DNA from 4 places in the Pseudoduganella sp. RAF19 genome. Region 2 is predicted to be linked to each of the others. Evidence: predicted binding sites of a transcription regulator. Region 2 holds the regulator's gene; each other region holds the start of a gene.

Region 1 (7,289 bases), on a different contig from region 2:
AGCACTTGATTCTAATAACAGAAGGGGGCAATTTATGGCAGCAAGTTTGTGGTTCGCGATAGCGTGCGGTGTGCTCGCGGTCGTATATGGTTTGTGGGCACGCAACTGGATTCTGGCACAAAACGCGGGCAATCCGCGTATGCAGGAAATCGCGGCAGCCATTCAGCAAGGCGCGGCAGCTTATCTGGCACGGCAATACAGAACAATTGGCATTGTCGGAGTGGTGCTGCTCATTGCCATCTTCCTTATGCTGGGCTGGCAGACAGCCCTGGGTTTCTTCATCGGCGCGCTGCTGTCCGGCGCATGTGGCTTCATCGGCATGAATGTTTCGGTGCGCGCCAATGTGCGTACCGCGCAGGCGGCATCGGTGGGCATGAACGAAGCGCTGAACGTCGCGTTCAAAGGCGGCGCCATCACCGGCATGCTGGTGGTTGGCCTTGGCCTGCTGGGCGTGACGCTGTTCTATATGCTGCTGACCAGCATGGCCGGTCCCGGCATCACCCCGCATGACGTGATCAAACCGCTGATTGGCCTGGCCTTCGGCGCCTCGCTGATCTCGATCTTCGCCCGTCTCGGCGGCGGCATTTTCACCAAGGGCGCGGACGTGGGCGCCGACCTGGTGGGCAAGGTGGAAGCCGGCATTCCGGAAGACGATCCGCGCAATCCTGCGGTGATCGCCGATAACGTGGGCGACAACGTGGGTGACTGCGCCGGCATGGCCGCCGACCTGTTCGAAACCTATGTGGTGACCCTGATTGCCACCATGCTGCTGGGCGCACTGCTGATCAGCGGCTCGCCGACCGAGGCGATCCTGTACCCGATGCTGCTGGGCGCGGTGTCCATCCTCGGCTCCATCGTGGGCTGCTCGATGGTGAAGGCCAAGCCGGGCAAGAAGATCATGTCCGCGCTGTACACCGGCTTGTGGTGGGCTGCGGGCCTGTCGCTGATCGGCTTCGTGGTCGTGACCTGGATGCTGTGGCACGACGACGCCATGCGCTACAAGATGCTGGGCTCCACCGTCGTGGGCATTGTGCTGACCGGCCTGATGGTCTACATCACCGAGTTCTACACCGGCACCGATTTCAAACCGGTGCGCCATATCGCTGAAGCGTCCACCACCGGCCACGGCACCAACATCATTGCGGGCCTGGGCGTGTCGATGAAGTCCACCGCATGGCCGGTGCTGGCGGTCTGCGTGGCGATCCTGATTTCCTTCAAGCTGTCCGGCCTGTACGGCGTGGCGATTGCAGCCACGGCCATGCTGTCGATGGCGGGTATCGTGGTGGCGCTGGATGCCTACGGTCCGGTAACCGACAACGCCGGCGGTATCGCTGAAATGGCCGGCATGCCCGATTCCGTGCGCGCCATTACCGATCCGCTGGACGCGGTGGGCAATACCACCAAGGCCGTGACCAAGGGCTATGCCATCGGTTCCGCCGGTCTGGCGGCGCTGGTGCTGTTCGCCGACTACACTCACGCGCTGGAAACGCGCGAGCTGAAGATGTCTTTCGACCTGTCCGACCCGATGGTGATCGTGGGCCTGTTCATCGGCGGCCTGATCCCTTACCTGTTCGGCGCCATGGCGATGGAGGCCGTGGGCCGCGCTGCGGGCGCTGTGGTGGTGGAGGTGCGCCGCCAGTTCCGCGACATCAAAGGGATCATGGACGGCACCGGCAAGCCGCAGTATGACAAGGCGGTCGACATGCTGACCGCCTCCGCCATCAAGGAAATGATTCTGCCTTCGCTGCTGCCGGTGCTGGTGCCGATCGTGGTCGGCATGCTGCTCGGCCCGCGCGCACTGGGCGGCCTGCTGATGGGCACCATCATCACCGGCCTGTTCGTGGCGATTTCCATGACCACCGGTGGCGGTGCATGGGACAACGCGAAGAAATACATCGAAGACGGCAACCATGGCGGCAAGGGCTCCGACGCCCACAAGGCCGCGGTGACCGGCGATACGGTCGGCGACCCGTACAAAGATACCGCCGGCCCGGCCGTGAACCCGCTGATCAAGATCATCAACATCGTGGCGCTGCTGCTGGTGCCCCTGCTGCCGGCCACCGGCTGGCTGTCGGTGACGATGATGGCGCCGATCCAGGCCAATGCGCCAATGGTCGCGCCGGCAGGCACGCCGCAACCGGCCGCGCCTGCCGCTCCGGTTGCAGCGCCGGCCACCACGGCTTCGGCGGCGGATACCGCCGCTCAGCAGGAAACGGCCAGGTAAGCTGGTCTTAGCCGAAAAAAAGCCCGCAGCTGCGGGCTTTTTTCATTGCGGCGCCTGAATTAACTGGCGTTCTTGCGGCGGCGCGCCGCGGCCAGCGCCAGAGTGCCCAGACCGATCAGGCCGAGCGAGGCAGGTTCCGGTACATCGGCTGCGGGTGCTGCGTCGAAGCTGGCGGCAAAGGCGATTTCGTTCTTGGCCAGCATGTTCAAGCCTGCGGTGCCGCCGGTCTGGAACGGGCTCGAACCACTGTAGGCATCGGTCGGCATGAAGGCATAAATGATCAGGCCCTGGCCGTAGCGATAGCTGAATTCCGCGATCTGGCCTGCAGTGCCGTTGTTCAGGATTGCGTGGATGTCCGACACCAGCGGATCGTTGCTGGTCAGGGAGGCGACGCCAACTGCGCCGTGCACCGAGGCGTTGCCGCCGTCCATATTCGTATTGGTCAAGGTGCCGAATGGGCCGTTGACGACGGGCGAAGCCGGATCTACGACGTCGACATTGCTGCCAGTACCACTGATCGGTGTCAGGTGCATGCCCGGCAGGAGACTGGTCGAATTGCCAAACCAGTCGTGGATGATCAGCGCGCCGCCGGCGGCAACCCAGGATGTAAACTGGCTGGCGTAAGCGCCGGCAACGATGACGTCGACATTGTTCAGTGCATTCGGATTCACTTGGCCGGCATAGCCCAGGCCATTAGCGGCGGCGCCAAATTGTGCACCGTCGCTGCTGCCGCAGCAGTGGGTGACCGAATATTCGCCCAGCAGCGGTGCGGCGCTGGCCGGTGTGGACAGAAATGCACCCGCCAGGGTGGCGATGCCGGTGGCAAGTGCCAGAATCGATTTGCTCATTATTTCTCCATTTAAAGTAATGTTGATCAAAGAGCAAATTGCATGCCAACAATAATTATTGATTAAGTTTCAATGACTTAACTATTTTCCCGCAAGTGACTGTTAAGTTTTCCGACACATTTGAGGACTATGATGGAAACAGGAGGTTGCCATGTCCATCCTGATCGCCACTGTATTTGCCGCCCTTGCCGCAGGGGCGGATCTCACCCCCGACGAAGCCGCCTATGCGCGTCTGCCGGTCTGCAAACTGAGTGCCGACGGCCAGCATCTCGCTGTCGAGCCGTGCCGCACGGCGCCGTCGAAACGGCCGATGCCGCGCCGTCCCGTGCCGCAATTCACCGATCCCATGCCGCGCCTGGCCCAGCCGCACGATACGGTGGTGCCGGCGCCACTGTGGGCGCCGACGCTGACGCCATCCACACCGGCATCTGCTGTGGCCGCAGCAGCCGCGGCGCAGGGCAGGGCGCCCGTGGTGCCGACCTTGCCGGCGCTGACACCGCTGCCCGGCCCGAGCGCGCCCACGCCCGTCACCTGCAGCGGCGGCGGTTGCCGCGACAGTAGCGGCAACTTTTATAATGCGCCACCGGGGCAGGCGATCAGCCCAAGCGGACGGCCCTGCAGCGTCAATGGGGTATGGATGAGCTGCCAGTGATTCGCTACAATAGCCCTGTTTGACGTTTACGTAACGTAAAGTAATTCCAACAACCGAGCAGCATCGAATAGGGGAAGACATGCAAATCAAGGATCAGGTATTCATCATCACCGGCGGCGCGTCCGGCCTGGGTGCAGCAACCGCGCGCATGATCACCGAGAACGGCGGCAAAGTGGTGCTGGCCGACGTGCAGGTGGAAGCGGGCGAAAAGCTGGCCGCTGAGCTGGGTGGCAAATTTGTTAAGTGCGACGTGACCTCCGAAGCGGACGGCCTGGCCGTGGTGGCCGCGGCAACCGCCATGGGCACGCTGCGCGGCCTGGTCAACTGCGCGGGCGTGGCGCCGGCAGTGAAAACCGTGGGCAAGGATGGCCCGCACCCACTGGACGTGTTCCAGCGCACCGTGAACATCAACCTGATCGGCACCTTCAATATGTGCCGCCTGGCCGCTGACGCCATGGGCAAGACCGAAGCTGCCGAGTGGGGCGAGCGCGGCGTGATCATCAATACCGCCTCCGTGGCGGCGTTCGACGGCCAGATCGGCCAGGCTGCTTACGGCGCGTCCAAGGCCGCTGTGGCGGGCATGACCCTGCCGATGGCACGCGACCTGTCGCGCAGCGGCATCCGCGTGATGACCATCGCTCCAGGCATCTTCGAAACCCCGATGCTGCTGGGCATGCCGGCCGAAGTGCAGGACGCACTGGGCAAGATGGTGCCGTTCCCGCCACGCCTCGGCAAGCCTTTCGAATACGCGAACCTGGCCAAGTCCATCATCGAAAACGTGATGATGAATGGTGAGACCATCCGCCTGGATGGCGCCATCCGCATGCAGCCGAAGTAAAAAAGAACCCACGGCGTGAACCTGGTGGCAGGCACGATGTGCCTGCCACCTGCCTTCGCCCTGGGTTTTAAGGTAGGATGCAATATCTGTTACTGGAGATTGCATGATCCGCCTGAATTCCCTCGCGCTCGCCGCAGCGCTGCTCAGTTCCTCCCTCGTACACGCCCAGGAAGTCGCCCAGCGCGCACCGGAAATCGCTACCGGTTACCAGGAAAAAGCCGGCTGGAGCGCCCAGAAATTCATGGTGGCCGCGGCCAACCCGCTGGCCACCGACGCGGGATACCAGATGCTGAAGCAGGGCGGTACGGCCGTCGACGCCGCCATCGCCACCCAGCTGGTGCTGACGCTCGTTGAACCGCAATCGTCCGGCATCGGCGGCGGTTCCTTCCTGATGCACTACGACGGCAAGCGCGTGCAAGCCTACGATGGCCGCGAAACCGCGCCGGCGTCCGCCGACGAACACCTGTTCCAGGACGCGAACGGCAAGGCTGTCTCGCGCGTGGAAGGCGTGGTCGGCGGCCGCTCCACCGGCGCGCCCGGCGTGCTGCGCATGCTGGAACTGGCGCACAAAGAGCACGGCAAACTTCCGTGGGCCAAGCTGTTCGAACCAGCCATCAAGCTGGCGGAAGACGGCTTCAAGGTCAGCCCGCGTCTGAACGCGCTGCTGACCTGGGACAAATACATCAGCCGCGATCCGGTCGCCGCAGCCTATTTCTACGACAAGGAAGGCAAGCCGCGTCCAGTCGGCTACCTGCTGAAGAATCCTGAACTGGCCAGGACCCTGCGCGAAATCGCCAAGGGCGGCGCGGATGCCTTCTACAAAGGCCGCATTGCCAACGATATCGCTGCCAAGGTGGCCTCGCATCCGACCAATCCAGGCAAGCTGACTGCCGCCGATATCGCGGGCTATCAAGCCAAGGAACGCGATCCGGTGTGCGCAGACTACCGCGCCTACACCGTCTGCGGCATGCCGCCGCCATCCTCCGGTGGCATCGCGATTGCGCAGATTCTCGGCCTGCTGGAATCCAAGAACATCGGCGCCTACGCACCGAAGAATGGTGTGCTGACGGCCGATGCCATCCACCTGATGACCGAGGCCGAACGTCTGGCCTATGCGGACCGCAACCGCTACGTGGCCGACACCGACTTCGTGCCGCTGCCCGGCAAAGGCGTGGCTTCGCTGCTGGACAAGAACTACCTGAACCAGCGTGCCAGCATGATCGCCGACAAGTCCATGGGCCGTGCGCAAGCCGGTGTGCCGCCTGAAGTGAAAGTGGCATGGGGCGACGATACCGCGATCCAGAAGCCATCGACCTCGCACCTGGTGGCTGTCGATGGCTACGGCAATGGTCTGTCCATGACCACCTCGGTGGAAGACGCGTTCGGCTCGCGCCAGATGGTCGATGGCTTCATTCTGAACAACCAGCTGACTGACTTCTCCTTCGACTCGGTCGATGAAAACGGCCCGATCGCCAACCGCGTGCAGGCCAACAAGCGGCCACGCAGCTCGATGGCGCCGACGCTGGTGTTCGACAAGCAGACCAAGAAACTGGTGCTGGCCACCGGTTCGCCGGGCGGTTCGACCATCATCAACTACGTCGCCAAGGTGCTGGTCGGTACGCTGGACTGGGGCATGAATGTGCAGCAGGCCATCAGCCTGCCCAACTTCGGCAGCCGTAACGGTCCGACCGAACTGGAGGCAGGGCGCTTCCCGCAAGCCACCATCGACGAGCTGAAAGCACGCGGCCACGATGTGCGCCAGAATGAGCAGAACTCCGGCCTGCAAGGCTTGCAGCGCATGCGCAAAGACGGCCGCGAATACTGGTTCGGTGGCGCAGACCCGCGCCGCGAAGGCATCGTCAAGGGCGATTGATGCGGCGTTGTGCGGCGGGTCAATGACCCGCCCTGCGCCGGCCGTGGTGCTTCCGGCGCGCGCGGGCTTCGTGCTAATCTCTTCGCATGGGACAAAAAAAGAAAACAGGATTGATCCTGACGGGCGGCGGCGCCCGAGCGGCCTACCAGGTCGGGGTGCTGCAAGCCATTTCGGAGATTCTGTGGGAAGAGGGCTGGCCGCCCGCGCGTAATCCATTCCAGGTCATTTGCGGCACATCGGCGGGCGCGATCAACGCCACCGCACTGGCCTGCCGCGCCGACAATTTCGGCGAAGGCGTGCAAAAGCTGCTGGACGTCTGGACCAATATCGAAGTCGAACAAGTCTATCGCGCCGACTCGCTGGGCGTGCTGCGCTCCGGCGCGCGCTGGCTGTCGCTGCTGTCCTTCGGCTGGCTGCTGCGCAAATGGCGCGCGGCACCACCGCAGTCCCTGCTGGATAACACGCCGCTGGTCAATCTGCTGCACCGCATGCTGGACCTTCCGCGGCTTGACGCCAACTTGCAGGAAGGTTTGCTGCACGCGCTGGCGGTTACTGCGTCTTCGTACACCGGTGGACAGCACATCACCTTTTACCAGACGGCTGCTGAAATCGCACCCTGGATTCGCATGCAGCGCGTGGCCATGCAGGACCAGATCGGCGTCGAGCACCTGCTGGCATCGTCCGCGATTCCCTTCATCTTCCCGGCTGTGCCGCTGTATCTGGGCGGCCATCTGGAATATTGCGGCGACGGTTCGATGCGCCAGCTGGCGCCGATCTCGCCCGCCATCCACCTCGGTTCGGCCAAGGTGCTGGTGGTCGGTGCGGGACGCCTGACCGAGCCTGCGCGCCAGGCC
Region 2 (7,289 bases):
CACGCTGCTGATGAAGGCAGGCCGCGCGCTGGTGACGGAAGATCCGCAGGGCTATCAGTACGTGACCTTCTGGGCGGCGCCGAACGCGCTGGCCACTTTCCGCCAGAAGCGCGATGGCGCCGGCGACCAGTGGGTCGAAGGCCAGGCCGAGCGCATCGAATACGACCAGAAGTCCGAACTGGTGCGCCTGATTTCCAAGGCCAAGGTCACGCGCCTGGAAGGCGCCAAGACCACCGATGAAGTTGAAGGTCCTTTCATTTCCTACGACAGCCGCAAGGAATTCTTCTCCGTGCAGAACTCCACCACGGGCGAGAGCAAGCAGGGCGGCGGCCGCGTGAAGATGGTGATCCAGCCTTCGCAAGCCAACGCACCAGCGCCTGCAACGCCGGTAACTCCAGCTACCACTCCGGCGGTCAAATGAATATGGCGGAGAACAATTGCAGCAGCACCCTGGTTGTCAAAGGTCTGCAAAAGACCTATGGCAAACGCCAGGTGGTGCATGACGTTTCGCTGCAGGTCGATTGCGGTGAAGTGGTAGGGCTGCTGGGACCAAACGGTGCCGGCAAGACGACGTCGTTCTATATGATCGTGGGACTGGTGGCATCCGACGCTGGCACCATCGATATCGGTGGCATCGATGTATCGAGCCTGCCGATTCACAAGCGCGCCACGCTGGGCCTGTCCTACCTGCCGCAGGAAGCTTCGGTGTTCCGTAAGCTGACCGTGGAAGAGAATATCCGTGCCGTGCTGGAGATCCAGCAGGTGAACGGCAAGCCACTGGCCAAGGAGCAGATCGAAGAGCGCCTGGAAGCGCTGCTGGCCGATCTGCAAATCGAGAAGCTGCGCGAGAATCAGGCGCTGTCGCTGTCCGGTGGTGAGCGCCGCCGTGTTGAGATTGCACGGGCTCTTGCCACTAACCCACGCTTCGTTCTTCTGGACGAACCTTTTGCCGGCGTGGACCCGATTGCCGTGATCGAAATCCAACGGATTGTGCGTTTTCTGAAGGAGCGCAACATCGGCGTCTTAATTACCGACCACAATGTGCGTGAGACGCTCGGCATTTGCGACCGCGCCTACATCATCAACCAGGGTTCGGTACTGGCTTCCGGCCGCCCTGACGACATTATTGCTGACGAATCCGTGCGCCGCGTCTACCTCGGCGAACACTTCCGGATGTAAGAAAGGCCCATGAAACAATCACTGCAACTGCGAACTTCGCAACACCTGGCGCTTACGCCGCAACTGCAACAGTCGATCCGCCTGTTGCAGCTGTCGACGCTTGAGCTGCACCAGGAGTTGGAGCAGCTGCTCAGTGATAACCCATTACTGGAGCGGCTGGACGATCCACTGGACAATTCCGTGCGCCTGCTGGCGGACGGCGCCATCAGCCAGGGCAGCGGCAATGGCGAAGCGCCGCCGCAAGAAAACGGCCAGGCTGCCAGCGAAGGCGGCGAGGGCGCGGAAGCACCTGCGGCCGACGGCGAGAGCTATGAAGGCAACGGCGAGGGCGATGCTGTTGACGACTGGAGCAATTCCTCCAGCAGCAAGTCGCCCGATGATGAAGACGGCCGTCCGCAACTGGAAGCCAGCGGCTGCACGCTGCGCGAGCATTTGCTGGAGCAGATGCGCGTGACCGTGCAGGAACCGCGCGACCGCGCGCTGATGGAAATCATCATCGATGCGCTGGACGAAAACGGCTACCTGGAAGAGCCGTTGGAAGAAATCCATGCGCGTCTGCCGGAAGAGCTGGAAATCGAACTGGAAGAATTGCGTACGTCGCTGGCGCTGCTGCAGACTTTCGATCCCATTGGCGTGGGCGCGCGCAATGCGTCCGAGTGCCTGGCGCTGCAAATCAAGCGCTTGCCGAACATCCCGCTGGTAACGCGCCGCATGGCGCTATGCATCGTCGAGAAGCACCTGGCCTGGTTCGCCCAGCGTGAATTCAACAAGCTGAAAAAAGCCCTCGACTGCGACGACGAAGACCTGCGTGAAGCGCAGGCCGTGATCCGCCAGTGCAATCCGCATCCGGGCGCTGAATTTGCGTCAGACGTGTCAGACTACGTGGTGCCTGACGTGATCGTGAAGAAGGGGCGCAACGGCTGGATCGTCATGCTGAACAATGATGTGATGCCGCGCCTGCGTGTGAATGCGCTGTACGCCAGCCTGCTCAAGCAGGGCAAAGGCGAGAGCCAGATGAGCGCACAGCTGCAGGAAGCCAAGTGGCTGATCAAGAATATGCGCCAGCGTTTCGATACGATTTTGCGCGTTGCACAAGCGATCGTTGAAAGGCAGAAGAACTTTTTCAGTCATGGTGCAGTTGCCATGAGACCCCTTGTGTTGCGTGAAATAGCTGATACACTGGGACTACACGAGAGCACTATTTCTCGGGTAACAACTCAAAAATATATGCTCACCCCGCATGGAATGTTTGAGTTGAAGTACTTTTTTGGCAGCCACGTCGCAACCGAAGCCGGGGGTGAAGCTTCCTCTACTGCGATCCGTGCGCTGATCGTGCAATTGACAGGAGCTGAAGACCCTAAAAATCCTTTATCCGACAGTAAGATTGCGGACATGCTGGGAGAACAGGGCATGGTGATTGCGCGACGTACTGTTGCCAAGTATCGCGAAGCTCTGAAAATTCCTCCCGTTAGCCTCCGCAAGTCTTTGTAGTGCACGGTTCCGCTGCACGCCACCAGCGTGTACGAACTAGTAAGCGACATCATCTTTAGGAGTGTGTATGAATCTCACCATCAGTGGACATCATGTCGAAGTGACCCCAGCGATTCGCGAGTACGTGCAGAACAAGCTGGAGCGGGTTAAGCGCCATTTCGATCAAGTGATTGATATTGCTGTCATCCTGACTGTAGATAACCTCACCGAGAAAGAAAAACGTCAAAAAGCGGAGATCAATCTGCGTATGTCGGGTAAGACTGTGTATGTGGAGAGCCTGTCGCAAGACCTGTATGCCGCCATCGATACGCTGATCGACAAACTGGACCGCCAGGTCATGAAGTACAAGGCCCGCGTCCAGAATCACAACCACGAAGCGATCAAGCATATCCCGGACACTTACGAAGCACCTGTCACCGTCATGTAAAGGAGTGGCGGGACAATCAAACTAAGGGCGCATCTGGCGCCCTTTTTTGCGCCCCGCGCCGCTGGCTGTGGCGCGATAAAATAAACAATATTAATTATTTAGTATCTTGTTCATGAGCGAATACGTCCACACCCAAGTCAGCAACGGCACCGGCTTCATCACCCTCGACCGCCCCAAGGCTCTGAACTCCCTTTCCCTCGACATGGTGCGCGCCATTACTCAGGCGCTGCTGGCCTGGCGCGAGGACGCAGACGTGGCTGCGGTGGTGATCCGCAGCAGCAGCGAGAAAGCGCTGTGCGCGGGTGGCGATATCCGCTTCTTCCACGATGTCGGCCAGAAAACGCCGCAGGGCGACAGCGCGCTGCTGGAAGATTTCTTCACCGAGGAATATGCACTAAATCATTTAATCCATTTCTACCCCAAGCCATACATTTCGCTGATGGACGGCGTGGTGATGGGCGGCGGCATGGGCATCGCGCAGGGCGGGCCGGATTGCGGCGTGCGCATCGTGACCAGCCGCACCAGGATGGCCATGCCGGAAGTGAACATCGGGCTGTTCCCGGACGTGGGCGGCAGCCATTTCCTGTCCCACGCGCCGGGCGCACTGGGCATGTGGCTGGGCCTGACCGGCCTGACCGTCGGCGCCGCCGATGCGCTCTACCTGGGGCTGGCCGATCATTTCGTGCCGGAAGCCGAATGGCGCACCCTGGGCGCGCTGATCGATGCTTCCCACGGTTCGGCTCAGCAGGAGGCCATCGCGGCCTTTGCAGCCCCGTTAAAGACCTTGGCGGGGCAAAGCGAACTGGAAGCTCAGCGTTCGCTCATCGATCGCCATTTCTCGGCCGGCAGCGTGACCGCCATCATGGATTCTCTGCGTGGCGACGCCGATCCGTTCGCACAAAAATCATTGAGCGCGATGGCCCAGCGCTCGCCGATCATGATGTGCGTCACCCACGAATTGCTGCGCCGCGGCACGACCCTTGGCGTGGCCGATTGCCTGCGCATGGAACGCAATCTGGTACGACGTAATTTCGAGCATGGCGAAATCCTGGAAGGCGTACGCGCCCTGGTGATCGACAAGGACAATGCCCCGCGCTGGAATCCGCCAACGCTGGCCGAGGTCACGCCGGAAATGGTGGCGCGCTTCTTCGAGCCGTGCTGGCCCGATTACGCTCACCCGCTGCGTCACCTCGCATGAGGGAGCTGGACCGGATCGACCGCGCGATCCTCAACATCCTGCAGGAAGACGCTGCCACGCCGCTGCGCGAGATTGCAGAGCGCGTGCATTCCTCGGTGGCGACCTGCCAGCGCCGTGTTGCCCAGTTGCGAGAATCCGGCGTGCTGCTGAAAGATGTGGCGCTGGTGGACCGCGTGCAGGTGGGACTTCCGTTGACGGTGTTTGTTTCGGTGGAGCTGAGCCACCAGAACAGCGCCATCCTGCAGCAGTTCGAAGCGCAAATGCGGCAGGAGCCGGATGTGATGTCCTGTTATGAGGTGGCCGGCGAATTCGACTTCATGCTGATCGTCACTTCGGCGTCGATGGATGCCTATCACGAGTTCACGCGCCGCGTGTTCACTTCGAATAACAATGTCATCAACGTGAAAAGCCTGTTCGCGATGAACTGCTCCAAGTTCGAGACCAAGGTTACGCTGTGAGAAAATTTCCCATTTGAGACGGCGAGAATGGGAAATCGATTCGCAAGCGATACGTAAGATGGGCTCTCCAAGCATAAGGAGAGCATCATGATCGACCACGTATCCATCGGCACCCGCGACCTGCAGCGTGCACTGGACTTCTACACCGCCTGTCTGGCGCCGCTGGGCTACACCGTACAGCATCAGGACGCGGCACTGGCCGTCTTCGGTGCCGATGGCAACTGGAGCTTCATCGCCTATCCGGCACAGGACGACAGCCCACTGCAAGGCCATCGCGCCCACATCGCCTTCAGTGCGCCATCGAAGGAAGCGGCGCAAGCCTTCCACGCCAAGGCGATCGAGCTGGGCGCACAAACCTTGCGCGAGCCTGGCCTGCGTCCCGACGTCAATGAGCGCTACTACGGTGCGATCATTAGTGATCCGGACCAGCACATGATCGAAGTGGTGCACTGGATGTCCTGAACGCCCCGTCTTGGTGCGGAAGCGCGCCTTTAACACTGGCGCGCTAATTGCTCTTTCACTATGGTCGTCAACTTTACCCAAGCAGACATGACCACGATCCGCGCAGCCCATCCGGCCGATGCCGCAGCCATCGCAAGCATCTACAACCATTACGTTTCCAACTCCACCATCACCTTCGAAGAGGTCGAAGTCACGAGCGCCGAAATCGCGCGCCGCATCGACCACGTCATGACTGGCGGCCTGCCTTGGCTGGTGCTGGAAGACCGCGACGAAATTCTCGGCTATGCCTACGCGACCAAGTGGAAGGAGCGCTCGGCTTACCGGCGCTCGGTGGAGAGTTCAATTTATCTGAAGCCAAGCGCGATTGGCCGTGGCCATGCACGGCGCTTGTATCGGCAGCTGCTCGATCAGCTGGCGGCAAGCGGCATTCATCTCGTAATCGGCGGCGTTGCGCAGCCCAACGACGCCAGCATGGCCCTGCATGAAAAGATGGGCTTCGAGCCAGTGGGCAGTTTCCGCGAAGTCGGCTTCAAATTCGGCCGCTGGCTGGACGTCAGCTACTGGCAGCTGCGGCTGGGCGCGGCGGATCAATGATCCGCCCTACAACGTGGCGCCACTAAACGCGGCTGGGCGTAGGGCGGGTCATTGACCCGCCGCGCATGCATGTCAGGATTGCTCGCGGTGGCGCAGTACCACGTTTTCGGTGTCGTGGAAGTGGCGCGCCAGGCGCTCGGCCATGTACACCGAACGGTGCTGGCCGCCGGTGCAGCCGATCGCCACGGTGAGATAGCTGCGGTTGTCCTTCTTGAAGGCCGGCAGCCATTTCTCAACGAAGCCTTTGATGTCATGGAACATCTCCTCCGCGCTCGGTTGCGCGTCGAGGAAGGCGATCACGGGCGCATCGCGGCCAGTCAGCGGACGTAGTGCGAGGTCGTAGTAGGGATTCGGAATTGCGCGCACGTCGAACATGAAGTCGGCGTCCAGCGGCACGCCCATCTTGAAGGCAAAGGATTCGAAGAACAGTGTCAGCGGCGCATTCTCGCTCTCCACCAGATCCTTGATCAGCGCGCGCAGCTTGTTGGCGCTCAGCTCCGACGTATCGATCACATGGCCCAGTTGCTGAATGGCCGACAAGCGCTCGCGTTCCTCGGCGATGCATTCGATCAGCGTGCGCCGCGCCGCCGGGTTCTGGCCCGGACGCAGTTCGTGCGACAGTGGATGGCTGCGGCGAGTTTCCGAGAAGCGCGCGACCAGCGAATGCGTGCTGGCGGTGAGGTACATGATTTTCACGTCATGACCGTCTTCCTTCAGCTTGCGGAATTCAGCGGGCAGGCTGGCCAGCGAGGCCGCGCTGCGCGCATCGACGGCAACAGCCAGCGCTTCGGTGCCTTCATCGGCCAGGGTTGCAACGAGATTGGGCAGCAGTGCCGGCGGTAGATTGTCGACGCAGTAGTAGCCGGTATCTTCCAGTACGTTCAGCGCGACCGATTTGCCCGAGCCGGAAATGCCAGTGATTAGAACGATTCGCATGCGGCCGATGATACCATCAGTCATCCCTGATCACCCGAGAACCCAAGCAAAGGTGCCTGCCACGATGTGGCAGGCACCAGGTTTCAGGCTGTGGGTTTTAATCCCCGCTCATCGCTTGCCGCTGGCGCTCCATGAACTCCTGGAGCGTGTCGATGCCGCGCAGCTGCAAGATAGTATTGCGCACTGCAGCCTCCAGCAGCACTGCGATGTTGCGGCCAGCCGCCACAGGGATCACGACTTTGCGAACAGGCAGGCCAAGCACGTCCTCGGTCGGGAACTGGAACGGCAGGCGTTCCACTTCCTCTTCCAGCGCGGAACGGCGCACCAGATGCACGATCAGTTTCAGACGCATTTTGCGGCGCACGGCCGTCTCACCGAAGATGGCTTTGATGTCCAGCAGGCCCAGGCCGCGCACTTCGAGCAGATTTTGAAGCAGTGGAGGGCAGCGGCCCTCGATCATATTCGGCGCAATGCGCGAGAATTCGACCGCATCGTCGGCAACGAGGCCGTGGGAGCGCGAAATCAGTTCCAGGCCAAGCTCGGA
Region 3 (7,289 bases), on a different contig from region 2:
CAGACTTGTACGACAACCTTTCAAGTCTGTTGGGACTGCGCCACATTGCCGTGGTTTTTCTGCCAACAAACTTGCATATTTGACATAGATTGTCGATTTTACACCGACTGGCTCAGCCTGTCACAGGCTTTATGGAAGCATCCCGGCGGAATGGCAACACATTTAAAACTCAGGTTGACAGGTCACGGAAGAGTTACTTGCGTCTGCTACCTCGGCTGGCAGGAGGGTACTCCCGCTCGGGGCAAGCGCTGCCGCCGCAAGCCAGGGGAACGCCGTCAACGGCAAGCTCCAGGCTGGGTTCAGGACGGGCGCGCATGGCAGCGCAGGACGCGCGCAGGCGCGACCGCGAAGGCCGGTGGCGGAGTCGCCGATGTTCAGTGGGGGTCAGCAGGCGCAAGAACCTTCTCCTTTTCGGTACGAACCGGGGAGCGGGGGTTCGTTGGGCTGAAGGGGCGCGGGGTGTGGGGCCATACAGCCAGAACGGCAGAGTATACTTCATGCCGCGCGGAAAATTCTCGCCAATACTTCCTGCTGGAAAAATTTTCCCGCGCGGCGCAACACTACTATTTTGCAATCAGCAGCAGGACGCCGCGGCCGCAAATGCCGTACACATAGTTCTCACCGCCGATGAAGTCTTCGGCACCCGGCGTACGCACCTGGCCCGCGCCTTCCGCCCAGCCGCAGCTGTCCGTCACGCGATACCAGCTCTTGCCGTTGCCCGGCCATGGCAAGGTAAAGTTCACGCTGGCGCTCCAGGCGTTGTAGGCGACATAGATGGCGGAAGCCGTATCGCCCAATTCGCTGCCGTCGATGCGCCAGGCGATGGCGTGGTTGTTGGCGTCGTTGAAGTAGGTGGCGTCGGCGACGCTGCCATCCGGCTTGAACCAGCGCAGCTGCTCCATCACGTTCCCGTTGTTATCGACCGAGGAATAGAAGTTCGCCGGCCGCAGCGCCGCATGGGCTTTGCGGAAGGCCACCAGGCCTTTGGCGAAAGCCTGGAAATTGCTCTGGTCCGTGGTCCAGCTCCAGTTCTGCCAGGTGGCGGTGGAATCCAGGTTGTAGGGATTGTTGTTGCAGTTGATGGAGCGCAGTGCTTCGTCGCCGCCAACGATCATGGGCGTACCGCCGGACAGCAGCATCAGCGCCAGGCCGTTACGCGCTGCCTTGCGCTGGTCCGCCGCGATACCGCCCTGGTCCCAGCTATTGTTATTGTCCTCGCCGCCGTCGCTCGGGCCGTACGGCCAGGCCTGGCTGTTGTTCTTGGTATTACAGCTGTAGAGATCCTTGAGCGTGAAGCCATCATGAGCAGTAAGGAAGTTCACCGAGTTCCACGGCTTGCGGCCATCATCGCCATACAGATCGGAAGAACCGGAGAAGCGCGTCGCCATGGTGCCCGTCGTGACAGCCGCCACACCCAGCTTGTTCTGGCTCTGGCGCACCATGTCGCGGTACATGCCGTTCCATTCGGCCCAGCCGACCGGGAAGCCGCCCACCTGATAGGAATTGCCGCCGATGGCCCAAGGCTCGGCAATCAGGTCGACACCGCTGCCGCCGCCGGCAGGACGCGGCGGCAGTTCGGCCACGATGCGGTTCAGGGCATTGCCGCTGTCGGTCTTGTCGAAGTTGTAGCAGCCATGCTGGCAGGTGTTGCCCAGCACGGAAGCGAGGTCGAAGCGGTAGCCATCCACGCCCAGCGTATCGCGCCAGTAGGCCAGAGAATCGACGATCAGGTTTTGCGCCACGGTGTTGCGGGTGTTGTAGTTGCCGCCGACGCCGGTGTTGTCCCACGGACCCTGGAAGTCGCTGGTGAGTGAGTAATAAGTCGGGTTATCCAGGCCGCGCATGCCGCAGATGTTGTAGGTGGTCTTGTCGCTGCTGTTCCAGGGGCCGCCCTCGCCCGTGTGGTTGTAGACCACGTCGATGTAGACCTTGATGCCGTTGTCGTGGAAGGTCTTCACCATTTCCTTGAACTCGCGGGTCGGGCCGCCGGCTGTCTGGTCGGCGCTGTAGCGGCGGTCCGGCGCGAAGTAGCCCAGGGTCATATAGCCCCAGTAGTTATCGCCCGTATCGGAATTCGGATCGGCATCGTTGGTGTCGTTCTGGGTTTCCTGCACCGGCAGGAATTCGACCGCCGTCACGCCCAGGCTGGCGAGGTAAGGCGCCTTCAGTCCAGCGCCTTTGTATGTGCCGCGATAGGCAGCGGCGATGCTGCTGTCATTCTTCGTCAGGCCGCGCACATGGGCTTCATACACGATGTCGTCCTTGAAGGCGCGCGTGGGCTTGGTGCCGATGGATTGCGTATCGCCCTGCAGCACGATGCCTTTTGGTGCGCTGCTGCCGCTGTCGATATTGCGATACAGGGAACCGCTGGCGTAGATGGTGCTGTTGCTCATCGTCGCCGTGGTCGGATCGTGGCTGATTTCCAGCGCATACGGATCGGTCAGCAGCTTGTTCGGATTGAAGCGGTTGCCGCTGGCATCCACGTCGCTGATGAAGCCGACGGCGGTGCCCTTGGTCCAGCCGGCGTTGTAGGGCCAGTTCGGTCCCCAGGCACGATAGCCGTAGTAGACGGTGCCGGTGATGCCGTAGCCGGCAAGCTGGCTGGCGGTCACGTTCAGGCTCCAGATATTGCCGGCGCCCAGCGTCATCGGCAGGTGCACCTTTTCCTGCTGGCCGGTGGCGGCGCTGTACAGGTAAAGCTCGATGCGCGTGGCGCGGCTGGAGTAGATCTTGAAGTTGATGCTGGACTTGGTGGCGTCGTAGGCGGCGCCGAGGCTACTCGGATTGATGGCGGAATAAGCGGCGGGGCTGGCCAGCAAGGCACAGCCGAGCAGCATCGCGCCCAGGGCAGGACGGAAGTGCATGCGTTGTCTCCTAATTTATGTATTTTTGCTACGGAGTAGCCAGCCGATCCTGCGCCCGGACTAGCGCGAAGTCAATCGCGCGCACGCAACACTTTAGTAGTTTGACTACAAATGACGCCGTGGTCGAGTGTCGGAAATATTTACAGTTTTGCAGCAATGTTTCATGCTTGCGAGAATTTTTTATTACCAATCAAGCATTTATGTTAATTGGCATGTAACTTGCTTTTCCTCGTCGCATTATTTTTGCAAACGAGGAGATCGAGAATGAAACAATTGAAGAACCTGGCTGCTGCCCTGTGCCTTGCCGCTGCACCACTCGCGGCTTTCGCCAGCCCACTGGGACTGGACTGGACCGTCACGCACACCGGCGATATGTACAACGGCGCTGCGAACAGCACGACCGACACCTCCGGCGACCTGCTGGTGTACGGCTACACCTCGCCAGGCAGCCACGGCGTGTTCAATCAGCACTATGAGTTCACGACTGTTGCGGCTGACGATGGCGTGCTGAACCTGGAACTGGACTGGAGTTCTTTCGCTGCCTGGTACCACTCGTACACCAGCCTGTACCTGAAGACCGACGATGGCCTGAAACTGCTGTCCACTAACAACTGGGCGAACCACGACAAAATCTTCACCTCGCTGAACGTCACCGCCGGCCAAACCTGGGGCTTCGTAGTCGACGCCGGCAACAACGACCTGAATGGTTCCGTGAATGGCTTCCTGGGCGTGAACGCCGTACCTGAGCCGATTTCGCTGGCCCTGTTCGGTCTGGGCGCTGCCGCCCTGGGCGCCGCACGCCGCCGCCGCGCAGTGTAAGACGGCTCTCTTCAGCCGTTAATGGCGCGCTGCTGCGCCTTGCTTAGGCTGGAGAGCGCTTTGTTGTAGGACCAGGTCACCAGCTCCGCGAGGTAGTCCGCCGGAAAGCGGTGTACTTCAACGACAGTGACCCAGTGATAGCGCGCCATGTAGCGCGCGGGCTTCACGCCCGGCATGCCGGTCAATTCCAGGAAGCGGTCCGGCGTGACGCGGAAGCTGAAGCGCCAGCGTTCCGGTTCGCTGGTCTTGAAGTAAGCGAAGGTCTTGCCGCCGACTTTCATGCTCAGCACATTCACGGGCGGCGCATGCAGCAATTCCGTGGCGCCCTGCAAACCCAGGCAATACGCCTTGACGGCATCGACATCCATCAGGCCATCCAGAAGAAAACGACTGTCAGGCGCTTGTCTGTGTGGTCGAAACCGAAATAGCCGCTGGCGGAATGAACCAGGTTGGCGCGGTACAGCAGGATGCGGTTGAAGCGGTTTTCAACGCGTACGTCTTCCTGCCAGGCGTCGAGCGGCAAGCCTTTCACGCCAAGCGCTTCACGCAGATTGGTATGTGGCGGCATGCACAGATTGCCACCCAGCGCGCCGTTTGCATGGCGCTGGCGGTAGAAGGACGTGCCGCAATCCGGGTCGGGATCGGGCGTCAGATAAATCACGCAGGCATAGCGGCACAATTTGCGCGAGTCGGTGTGCGGACGCGCACCGGAATCGGCCATGCCCACCAGTTGCGCGTAGTTGTGATTCAGCGAGGTGCCTTCCGGCGTGGACTCCAGCCACAGCTTCTTCGCGCCCGTCACCTTCTTCACCCATGCTTCCACGTAATCCAGCTCGGACGGCAGCAGCGCCTTTGGCGAGCGCTTGCCTGGCCACGGTTCGTTGGCATAAGGCGCGCCCAGTTCCCAGTATTGCTGCGTGTAGCAACGCTCGGAGATCTCCTCCGCATTCGGCAGGAAATTGTCTTCGACCCAGTAGTCGCGCCCCAGCTGGGGCTTGCGATAAGTCAGATTGGGCAGCTTCTGCATGGCGTCGGCGGTGCTGGATAGTGGGAGCTGAAGGATAGCACTGCTTTAAGCCGCCGCACACTTGCGCACCGTATCCCAGGTGCGGGTTGTGATCTCGGAGCCAAAAGTTTTTTCAATCAGGCGCATGAAGACCGGACCATCGGCACTGGGAACGTAGGCCGAGAACACCTCCTTGCCCTGCACGCACACAATCTGGGCACCGCTCATATTCACCGGCAGCGCCGTCTTTGGCTGTGGCGTATCGCGCAGGAAGCTCACCACCCGCTTGGCCTCCGGCGGTACGCCGTGATCCGCGTAAGGGTCGCCCGCCAGTATCGCATTCAAATGCTGCGATGAGCGCACGATGGTGTAGAAGCTGCGGCCCAGCACCTCCTGCATCGCCTTCTCGGCCTTGCGTTCCAGCGCGCTCTCCGTGCTGGAGCGTGCATCAAAGGCCACATTGCCGCTGGAGAGCAGCGTCTTCACGTTGGTAAAACCCGCGTGCTCAAACGCGGCCTTCACTTCCGGCATTTTGGCATTCATGGGACTGACACCGCGAAGCAGCGCGACGTAACGAGGCATGTAAAATTCCTTGCTGGAGGTGTAAATGTTTAAGGTAGCAGTTGAACCAAGGGGATTATCGTTCGAGACGGACGAGGAATCCACTCTCTTGATATCGGCCCTGCGTGCAGGCCTGACGATGCCGCATTCCTGCCGCAATGGCACCTGCCGCACCTGCATCTGCAAGCTGCGCAGCGGCAGCGTGCACTATCGCATTGAGTGGCCGGGCCTGAGTTTCGACGAAAAGAACGACGGCTACATCCTGCCCTGTGTGGCTTACGCGGACTCCGATCTGGTTCTCGACGCGCCCGCCGCGAGACTGGTGAGATAAGCGCATAGCATATCGGCCATGGCATCCGAATAGGTGCTGATTTCCTTCACGGTGCGCGGCTTCTCCGAGAAATCCTTGCCGACTGCGCTGAGCGTAGTGGTCACCAGATCACCAGCCAGGGCGCGTTTGGCAGGCGCGACATGCGGCAGGACCTCCTTCATGAACGCTTCGATGGCGTGGTGGCCGGCGTCCCTGGCCTGCGTCGCCTCAGGCGCATCACGGTAGAACGGCGCAGCATCGTCCAGCGCCGTACGTACCTCGGCTTCATCGCACTCGGACCTGACGAAAGCGTGGACCAGCACACGCAGCCTTTCCAGCGGCGGCTTTTGCGCATCCTGCAGGATAGCGCACAGCATGTCCGTGGTCTGCTTCCACTCGTCGCTTTGCAGCCGGAACAGAATCGACGCCTTGTTCGGGAAGTATTGGTAGATCGAGCCCACACTCACTCCGGCCCGCTCCGCGACCCGCGTGGTGGTGAACCGGTGGGCACCCTCTTTGGCCAAAACCTGAATAGCTGCTTCAAGAATCGCTGAAACGAGTTCGGTCGAGCGGACCTGTTTCGGCTTGCGGCGCGAGGAAATGGGGGCTTTCTGGCGGTCGGTCATGGTCGGTGTCGGTAACGCGAATATGAAATGTGAAGGATTATTCATATTATTACCGCTCTTACTTCAGAAAGGAATCACCCCATGACCACCCTCACCACTTCACCTGTTGCGCCCCTGCTGCACAACCTGTTCGAAGAGGCCGACGCAATGAGTCCGCTGAACGTTCCAGCCCTCGCAGCGCTGTCCCGCGACGAACATGAGCGCCTGATGCGCAGCAAGACCGAGTATCTGGACCTGTACGAACAGCTGAAAGACGTGCCGCTGCCCGTGTCGCGCGAAACCGGCAAGCTGCTGTACATGCTGGCCCGCAGCAGCAAGGCACAAACCGTCGTCGAATTCGGCACGTCCTTCGGCCTTTCGACCCTGCACCTCGCCGCGGCGCTGCGCGACAACGGCGGCGGGCAGCTGATCACCACCGAGTTCGAACCATCCAAAGTCGTGCGCGCACGTGAAAACCTGAAAGCGGGTGGCCTGCTCGACCTGGTCGAAATTCGCGAAGGCGACGCATTGCAAACGCTGGCGTCCGATCTGCCGGAGCAAATCGACCTGCTCCTGCTCGATGGCGCCAAAGCGCTCTATCCGGAAATCCTGGACCTGGTGGAAAGCCGCCTCAAGCCCGGCGCGCTGATCGTCGCCGACAACGCCGATTACGCGCCGGACTACATGGCCCGCGTCCGCGCGCCAGCAGGCGGCTACCTGTCGATCCCGTTCGCGGAAGACGTTGAGCTGTCGATCAAGCTGGCTTAAATGCCCGCCAGGCGATAGCGCATGAAGGCATTGATGGTCAGCCGTCCGCGCGCTGGATCGACATCCAGCAAATCGGGCGCGTCAATCTGGCCGGAATGGAAGATGGTCGCGTCGTAGAAGATGGCGCGGTTCCAGGCTGCGGGGACGGTGCAGATCTTTTCGAAGTAGCGCCCGTCGCCGTTGAAGTAGCAGGGTTCCGCGCCAATCACTTTGCTGAAAGCCGTGTTTTCCATCATGCGCGCCTGGTACAGCAGAAAATCAATCTCGTCGGGATGGCGCATCGCGCGGTAAAAACTGGTGCCGCCCATGCGCGCATCCTCGAACAAATACATCACCGATGCCACGGCGCCCTCGCC
Region 4 (7,289 bases), on a different contig from region 2:
GTCTCCGCCGGTAACTACAACCGCGACGAAGGCTACACCCCGACCACCAGCATGATCGCTGTGTCCGCGACCGACAGCACCGACGCCCGCGCCAGCTTCTCCAGCTACGGCAACTTCGTCTCGCTGGCCGCGCCAGGTGCAGGCATTTACACCACCGCACAAGACGGCACCTATGGCGCGGTGAACGGCACCTCGTTCTCCTCCCCGGTTGCCGCCGGTGTGGCAGCGCTGGTGATGTCCGCCAACCCATCGCTGAGCAACAGCAAGGTCGAAAGCATCCTGTACTCCACCGCGGTTGACCTGGGCACCGCCGGCCGCGATCCGCAATTCGGCTACGGCCGTGTGAACGCTGCGGCTGCAGTGGCAGCCGCCGCAGGCAGCGCAACGACGCCACCTCCAGCTGACACCACTGCGCCTACCGTGGCAATTGCCGCGCCGCTGGCTAGCAGTACGGTTTCCGGTTCTGTCGCCGTCAACGTGAACGCCAGCGACAACGTGGGCGTGGCACGTGTTGACCTGAAGGTGAACAACACCGTGGTCGCGTCCGACAGCTCGGCACCGTTCGCCTTCGCCTGGGATTCGAAAGGTGTAGCAAACGGCATGGCAACCCTGACCGCCGTCGCCTATGACGCGGCCGGCAACGTGGCCTCCTCCACGCCTATCTCGGTGAACGTCTCCAACACGACCACCACCACGCCAGTCACGGACACCACCGCGCCGGTCGTGAAGATCACCAACCCGACCAACGGCGGTACTGTACGCGGCAACGTCAGCGTGACCGTGAACGCCACCGACAACAGCGGCAACGCTAACATCGCCCTGTCGCTGTATGTGGACGGCGCGCTGAAGGCATCCGGTACTGGCTCCAGCCTGTCGTACAGCTGGAACACCAAGAAAGCCGCCACCGGTAACCACACTATCCAGGCGGTGGCGAAGGATAAAGCAGGCAACACTTCCACCACCACCGAAACCGTCTCGAGCAAGTAAGATCAGCGGCAATAAAAAAACGGCAGCCTCGGCTGCCGTTTTTAATGGGAGGCGCTTGTTTAAGTCTGCTTCCGGCGCTTATACGCCAGCCCCAGAAGACCGGCGCCCAGCAGCGCCAGCGTGCCCGGTTCAGGAATTTCTTGTGGCGGACCGCCGCAAGGGTTCTGAGGAGTAGGGACGCATTCGCCGTTCACAGGGGCTCCTTTGATATACGCCCATTCCTCATAGCCGTCATTGTTCGGCGACAGGCCCGGGTCCAGGGTGGGACTTGTCCCGAACCTCGAATACAGGTAAATGTACGCGCCGTTCTTTGCTGCATCCGTGCCCAGACCGGCTGTGTTGAATGCCGCGTCGAACATCGAGAACGGAATATCCAGGAACATGTCGCCGCTACCGCTGCCGGTATTCAGCGCATAGTTCAGCTGGGCCTGATTATTCTGCCCACCAATGCCGCCTTGATCCAACTGATAGACCAGTGTTCCCAGGTTTAAGGTTGACCCCTGAGTCATAGTAGGCTCGATGGACTGGTTCGGCGTGCCGGAAATATAAATCTGCACGTCATCGAGACTCAGCAGCGGGCTCTCCTTCGTCTGATTAATGTCGAGCAAGAAGCGCATCACCAGATTGCCGCCGCCAAGATCGATAAAGCCGATCTGGCCAACGGTCACCTCATGGTTGAAGGTGTCGGAACCATCGTTCTGATAAGTTCCGCTAACCGTGGTGTTGTACCCTTGCACCAGGTCTGCGTTGTCCCGGATGCGGACAAATGATTTAAGTACACCGCTACCGGTCGGCTGAGCCGGTACCTGGGTGTAGGTTGCGCCATTCAGCGAATGGCTTGCTCCAGCTGTGGTCAGGTCTAATACGGTATCAGCCTGCGCACTCATGCTAAACAGTAAAGCTATTGCACCAGCACATGCTCCCAGCGACTTTTGTAAGAGTTTCATGACACCCCCCTGTGTTGTTCTGCACAAAAAGGATGCATAAGTCGTGCCTAAATATCGAACCAACGTGTAATCAAATAGTTACAGCTTGCGATTTGCATGCGCAGTCATCAGTTGTAAGAATTTCCGACACTAAATCTTTTAAAATCAAGCACTTAATGGTGATTTTCGGCCACTTTAATTACTTCGCGTTACTGTTGGTAGCTCGTAGTCCTTGAACTGTTCCCGCAGCTTATTCTTCTGAATTTTTCCGGTGCCGCCAACCGGCAGCGCTTCGACAAAGACCACATCGTCCGGCATCCACCATTTGGCAATTTTGCCCTCGAAGAAGCTCAGCAGTTCGTCACGGCTGACTTCCGCACTCGTTTTTTTGACGACGATGAGTAGCGGACGCTCGTCCCATTTTGGATGGCGGATGCCAATGCAGGCCGCCTGCATCACAGCTGGATGAGCGACGGCAATATTTTCCAGATCGATGGTGCCAATCCATTCGCCGCCGGATTTGATCACATCCTTGCTGCGGTCGGTGATCTGCATGAAGCCGTCTTCATCAATGGTGGCCACGTCGCCGGTCGGGAACCAACCCCGGTCCAGTACGCTACCGCCCTCTTCCTTGAAATAGGACGAGATGATCCACGGACCGCGCACCTGCAAGTGGCCGAAGGACGTTCCATCCCAAGGCAGTTCCTGGCCGTCGTCATCGACGATGCGCATGTCGACGCCATAAATTGCATGGCCTTGCTTGCGCAGGATCTTGCGCTGCTCCTCGCGCGGCAGTTTTTCGTGCCGCGCCAGCAGTCCGCAAGCGGTGCCCAGCGGCGACATCTCCGTCATCCCCCAGGCATGCACGACATCCACGCCAAAGTCGTCCATCAGCGTATCCATCATTGCGGGCGGACATGCCGAACCACCAATGACCGTGCGGCGGAAGGTCGAAAACTTCAGGTTGTTCATCTTGGCGTAGTTGATCAGACCCAGCCACACGGTCGGAACGCCGGCCGAGAAAGTCACTCCTTCGGCCTCGAACAGGTCATAAACCGATTTGCCATCCAGCGCGCAGCCGGGGAAGACCAGCTTGGCGCCGGATAGCGGCACCGAATACGGCAAGCCCCATGCATTCACATGAAACATCGGCACTACGGGCAGCACGGTATCGCGTGAACCGACATCCAGCGCATTCGGCATAGCCGAGCCATAAGCGTGCAGCACGGTGGAGCGATGCGAGTACAGCGCGCCCTTGGGATTGCCGGTAGTGCCGGAGGTGTAGCACAGCGTCGCCGCCGAGTTCTCGTCGAACAATGGCCAGTCGAACTGCTCCGGCTGAGCCGCCAGCAGCGCCTCATAGCTCAGCAGGTTCGGAATCCTGGTTTCCGCCGGTAAGCGGTCGGCATCCGCCATCAGTACCCAGCCGCGCACACCTTTACACAGCGGCGCGATTGCTTCCACCAATGGCAGGAAGGTCAGGTCAAATAACAGATACTGATCCTCGGCGTGATTGACGATGTAGGCAATCTGCTCCGGATGCAGACGGGGATTGATCGTATGCAGCACCGCGCCCGAGCCCGACACCGCGTAATAAGCCTCCAGGTGACGGTAGCCGTTCCAGGCCAAGGTGGCGACGCGGTCGCCCATGCAGACGCCAAGCGCATTCAGTGCATTGGCCAGCCGTTTCGCGCGGGCCAGGCAAGCCCGCCAGTTGTAGCGATGCATATCGCCTTCCACGCGGCGGGAGACGATCTCCGACGCGCCGTAGTGGCGCGCAGCGAATTCGATGATGCTGGAAATAAGCAGCGGCTGATCCATCATCTGGCCCATGAGGGGGCTCTTCGGGTATGCCTGCATGGTGTCTCCTTTTGACTTTTTATCAAGTCTCGATTGCCGTCTGCACCAGCGTCAACGAAATTCAATGCTGCAATGCAGCAAATCGCACATTCGTCCGCTTTGTTAGAATGCGCCTGATAGATCTATGATTGGAACAGCCATTACTGCCACCGCCCTCCCCCTCGACAACTCTTTCGCGAGCCTGCCGCCTGCCTTTTACACGCGGCTGATGCCTACGCCTTTGCCGGCGCCTTATGTAGTCGCCGTCAGCCCGGCCGCTGCGCGCCTGGTCGGCCTCAATCCGGAAGCAATGAAGGATGACGACACCATCGCCACCCTGATCGGTAACCGTGTGCCGGACCGTTCCATGCCCCTGTCCGCCGTGTATTCCGGCCACCAGTTCGGTGTGTGGGCAGGCCAGCTGGGCGACGGCCGCGCCATCCTGCTGGGCGACGTCGCCACCGCGCAGGGGCCGATGGAGCTGCAACTGAAAGGCGCGGGCCTTACGCCGTACTCGCGCATGGGCGACGGCCGTGCCGTGCTGCGTTCCTCGATCCGCGAATTCCTCTGCTCGGAAGCCATGCAAGCGCTGGGCATCCCGACCACGCGTGCGTTATCGGTCGCCGGTTCCGACCAGGGCGTGGTGCGCGAAACGATTGAAACTTCCGCCGTGGTGATCCGCATGGCGCCGACCTTCGTGCGTTTCGGCTCCTTTGAGCACTGGTTCTACCGCAACAAGAAGGACGAACTGAAACAGCTGGCCGATTACGTCATCGACCGCTTCTATCCCGAGTTGCGCGAACAGGCCAATCCTTACGCCGCATTCCTGGAAGAAGTCACGCGCCGCACCGCGCGCATGATCGCGCAGTGGCAGGCGGTCGGCTTCATGCATGGCGTGATGAACACCGACAATATGTCCATTCTCGGCCAGACTCTCGACTACGGCCCCTTCGGCTTCATGGAAGCTTTCGATGCTCAGCACATCTGCAACCACACGGATGAGCACGGCCGCTACTCCTACGCCAACCAGCCGCAGATCGGCCACTGGAATTGCTACGCCCTCGGCCAGGCCCTGTTGCCGCTGATTGGCGAGGTTGAACAGGCGCAGGCTGCGCTGGATGTTTACCAGCCGGAATTCGCCGTCGCCATCGACAAGCTGCTGCACGCCAAGCTGGGCCTGAAGTCCTTCCACGAAGGCGACCGCGAACTGCTGGATGGACTGTTCGGCATCATGCAGTCGAGCCATGTCGACTTCACCAATTTCTTCCGCCGCCTGAGCGGCCTGAAGTCCGATTCCACCGCCGGTGACGAGCCGCTTCGCGACCTGTTCATCGACCGCGGCGCTTTCGACGCCTGGGCCAACGAGTATCGCAACCGCCTGCAGGCGGAAAGCAGCGACGACGCCGAGCGCAAGCTTGCAATGGATGCGGTAAACCCCAAATACGTGCTGCGAAACTATTTAGCTCAGGTAGCCATCGAAAAGGCGCAAAATAAGGATTTCTCGGAAATCGCACGCCTTTTGTCAGTTTTGGAGCGGCCGTTCGACGAACAGCCAGAAAATGAACATTACGCAGCCTTGCCGCCAGACTGGGCCAGCCATCTGGAAGTAAGCTGCTCCTCCTGAAAGACCGTCATGACCGAAAAACTGATCAAATCGGACGCCGAATGGCGCGCCCAGCTCGATTCCATGCAATACCAGGTGACCCGCCACGCGGCCACCGAACGTGCTTTCACCGGCAAATACTGGGATCACCACGAACCCGGCATCTATCACTGTGTCTGCTGCGATACGCCGCTGTTCGCCTCCGACACCAAATTCGACTCGGGCTGCGGCTGGCCCAGCTACTTCGCCGCCATCGATCCGGCCAATGTAATCGAGAAGGTGGACCGCTCGCATGGTATGCTGCGCACCGAAGTCATCTGCGGAGTATGCGATGCCCACCTGGGCCACGTATTCCCGGATGGTCCGCCGCCGACCGGATTGCGCTTCTGCATCAATTCGGCCTCGCTGCGATTTGAACCGCTACCTGAGAAGAAATGAAATTCCTGTTCGATATTTTTCCGCTGCTGATCTTCTTCGGCAGCTACAAATATGCCGGCTCCCATGAGGAAGCGGCACAAGCCTTTATCAATACGCACCTGAGCAGTTTTATCTCCGGAGGCGCGGTGACGGCCTCCCAGGCGCCCATCATCATCGCTACGGTCGTTGGTATCGTTGCCACACTGTTGCAAATCGGCTACTTGCTGGTACGCCGCCAGAAAGTCGATGGCGCGCTGTGGGTGTCGATGGCGGTGTTCGTGGTTTTCGGCGGCCTCACCATTTATTTCCACGACGATGATTTCATCAAGTGGAAGCCTACGGTGATTTACTGGAGTTTCGCGACCGCCATGCTGGTGGCCTACCGCTTCTTCGACAAGAACCTGATCAAGGCGGCCATGGAAAAACAGGTCAGCCTGCCTGAACACGTTTGGGTACGCCTGCATTTCGCCTGGATTACTTTCTGGCTGGTGCTCGGTTTTGTGAATCTGTTTGTCGCCTTTGTGCTGTTCAAGGCCGATAACAGTGCGTGGGTGAATTTCAAGGTATTTGGCGTGACCGGACTAATGCTTCTGTTCTTTATTGCCCAGGCTTTTTACCTTTCGAAACATATCAAGGATGAAGCATGAGCGATCCGCGTCTGGCCAAAATCCGCGAGCGCCTGGAAGCCGCCCTGGCACCCGTTCAGATCAATATTGAGGACGAATCCGCCATGCATGCCGGGCATGCCGGAGCGGCCTCCGGCGGGGGGCATTACCGGGTCCGTATCGTCTCCGGTAAATTCGAAGGTCATAAACTCGTCACACGCCATCGGCTGGTGTATGATTCCGTGCACGATATGATGCATAAAGAAATTCATGCATTGGCCATTACCGCACTGGCACCGTCTGAAGTATGATATGCGCGGAATTTTGGGATACAAATCAAAGAAGCTCAAACAAATTGAATAGTAGAGACATCTCGGCGATCCGCCCAAATTCCTCCACGTTTTTCGAGTAACTTTCCCTTAGGAATTAAATCAATGACTTTCAAGCCAGCCCGTCTGCTGCTCGCACTCATCGCCGTTGCGTCTGCACCAGTCTTTGCTCAGAACGTTGCTGTCGTTAACGGCAAAGCCATTCCTACTTCCCGTGTTGACGCCATCGTCAAGCAGCTGGTAGCACAGGGCCAACAACAAGACAGCCCTCAGCTGCGTGAAGCCATCAAGAAAGACCTGATCGGCCGTGAAGTAATGATGCAGGAAGCGGAAAAACAAAAGTTCGGTAACGACCCACAGGTCAAGCAGGCGCTGGAAAACGCCCGCCAGGCCATCGTGCTGAACGCCATGGTTGCCGACTACGTCAAGAAGCACCCGGTTGCCGACGCCGAAGTGAAGGCTGAATACGACCGCGTGGTTGCTCAGACCGGCGACAAGGAATACCACGTACGCCACATCCTGGTGGAGTCCGAGAAGGACGCGACCGACATCATCGCCAAGCTGAAAGGCGGCGCCAAGTTCG

The links. Region 2 encodes sigma-54, which starts transcription at its own class of promoters, with help from an activator protein. Its sites were predicted from a motif close to TGGCANGNAANCTGCTTT; they were not measured.
Positions count from the first base shown of each region.
Region 1: a site for sigma-54 is predicted at 3,103-3,120, ahead of AB4Z19_RS25220 (PEP-CTERM sorting domain-containing protein). Genes of this name have one in related genera too.
Region 3: a site for sigma-54 is predicted at 3,073-3,090, ahead of AB4Z19_RS26775 (PEP-CTERM sorting domain-containing protein). Genes of this name have one in related genera too.
Region 4: a site for sigma-54 is predicted at 1,966-1,983, ahead of AB4Z19_RS06395 (PEP-CTERM sorting domain-containing protein). Genes of this name have one in related genera too.

Region 1 is NZ_JBFREF010000010.1:114,296-121,584, reverse strand. Features, by position in the region: gene AB4Z19_RS25225 (sodium-translocating pyrophosphatase) at 35-2,224, shown strand; gene AB4Z19_RS25220 (PEP-CTERM sorting domain-containing protein) at 2,284-3,072, opposite strand; gene AB4Z19_RS25215 (hypothetical protein) at 3,224-3,724, shown strand; gene AB4Z19_RS25210 (3-hydroxyacyl-CoA dehydrogenase) at 3,804-4,562, shown strand; gene ggt (gamma-glutamyltransferase) at 4,666-6,435, shown strand; gene AB4Z19_RS25200 (patatin-like phospholipase family protein) at 6,522-7,289, shown strand, end outside.
Region 2 is NZ_JBFREF010000006.1:218,865-226,153, forward strand. Features, by position in the region: gene lptA (lipopolysaccharide transport periplasmic protein LptA) at 1-421, shown strand, start outside; gene lptB (LPS export ABC transporter ATP-binding protein) at 418-1,179, shown strand; gene AB4Z19_RS17860 (RNA polymerase factor sigma-54) at 1,189-2,670, shown strand; gene hpf (ribosome hibernation-promoting factor, HPF/YfiA family) at 2,738-3,097, shown strand; gene AB4Z19_RS17870 (enoyl-CoA hydratase/isomerase family protein) at 3,210-4,295, shown strand; gene AB4Z19_RS17875 (Lrp/AsnC family transcriptional regulator) at 4,292-4,753, shown strand; gene AB4Z19_RS17880 (VOC family protein) at 4,841-5,215, shown strand; gene AB4Z19_RS17885 (arsinothricin resistance N-acetyltransferase ArsN1 family B) at 5,303-5,809, shown strand; gene rapZ (RNase adapter RapZ) at 5,882-6,745, opposite strand; gene hprK (HPr(Ser) kinase/phosphatase) at 6,843-7,289, opposite strand, start outside.
Region 3 is NZ_JBFREF010000011.1:220,396-227,684, forward strand. Features, by position in the region: gene AB4Z19_RS26770 (alpha-amylase family glycosyl hydrolase) at 564-2,864, opposite strand; gene AB4Z19_RS26775 (PEP-CTERM sorting domain-containing protein) at 3,129-3,683, shown strand; gene AB4Z19_RS26780 (MmcQ/YjbR family DNA-binding protein) at 3,695-4,051, opposite strand; gene AB4Z19_RS26785 (DUF6445 family protein) at 4,051-4,710, opposite strand; gene AB4Z19_RS26790 (DUF1697 domain-containing protein) at 4,756-5,271, opposite strand; gene AB4Z19_RS26795 (2Fe-2S iron-sulfur cluster-binding protein) at 5,297-5,581, shown strand; gene AB4Z19_RS26800 (TetR family transcriptional regulator) at 5,527-6,186, opposite strand; gene AB4Z19_RS26805 (O-methyltransferase) at 6,268-6,933, shown strand; gene AB4Z19_RS26810 (DUF6445 family protein) at 6,930-7,289, opposite strand, start outside.
Region 4 is NZ_JBFREF010000002.1:385,234-392,522, reverse strand. Features, by position in the region: gene AB4Z19_RS06400 (S8 family serine peptidase) at 1-987, shown strand, start outside; gene AB4Z19_RS06395 (PEP-CTERM sorting domain-containing protein) at 1,047-1,934, opposite strand; gene AB4Z19_RS06390 (3-(methylthio)propionyl-CoA ligase) at 2,109-3,773, opposite strand; gene AB4Z19_RS06385 (protein adenylyltransferase SelO) at 3,898-5,376, shown strand; gene msrB (peptide-methionine (R)-S-oxide reductase MsrB) at 5,386-5,793, shown strand; gene AB4Z19_RS06375 (septation protein A) at 5,790-6,419, shown strand; gene AB4Z19_RS06370 (BolA family protein) at 6,416-6,688, shown strand; gene AB4Z19_RS06365 (peptidylprolyl isomerase) at 6,812-7,289, shown strand, end outside.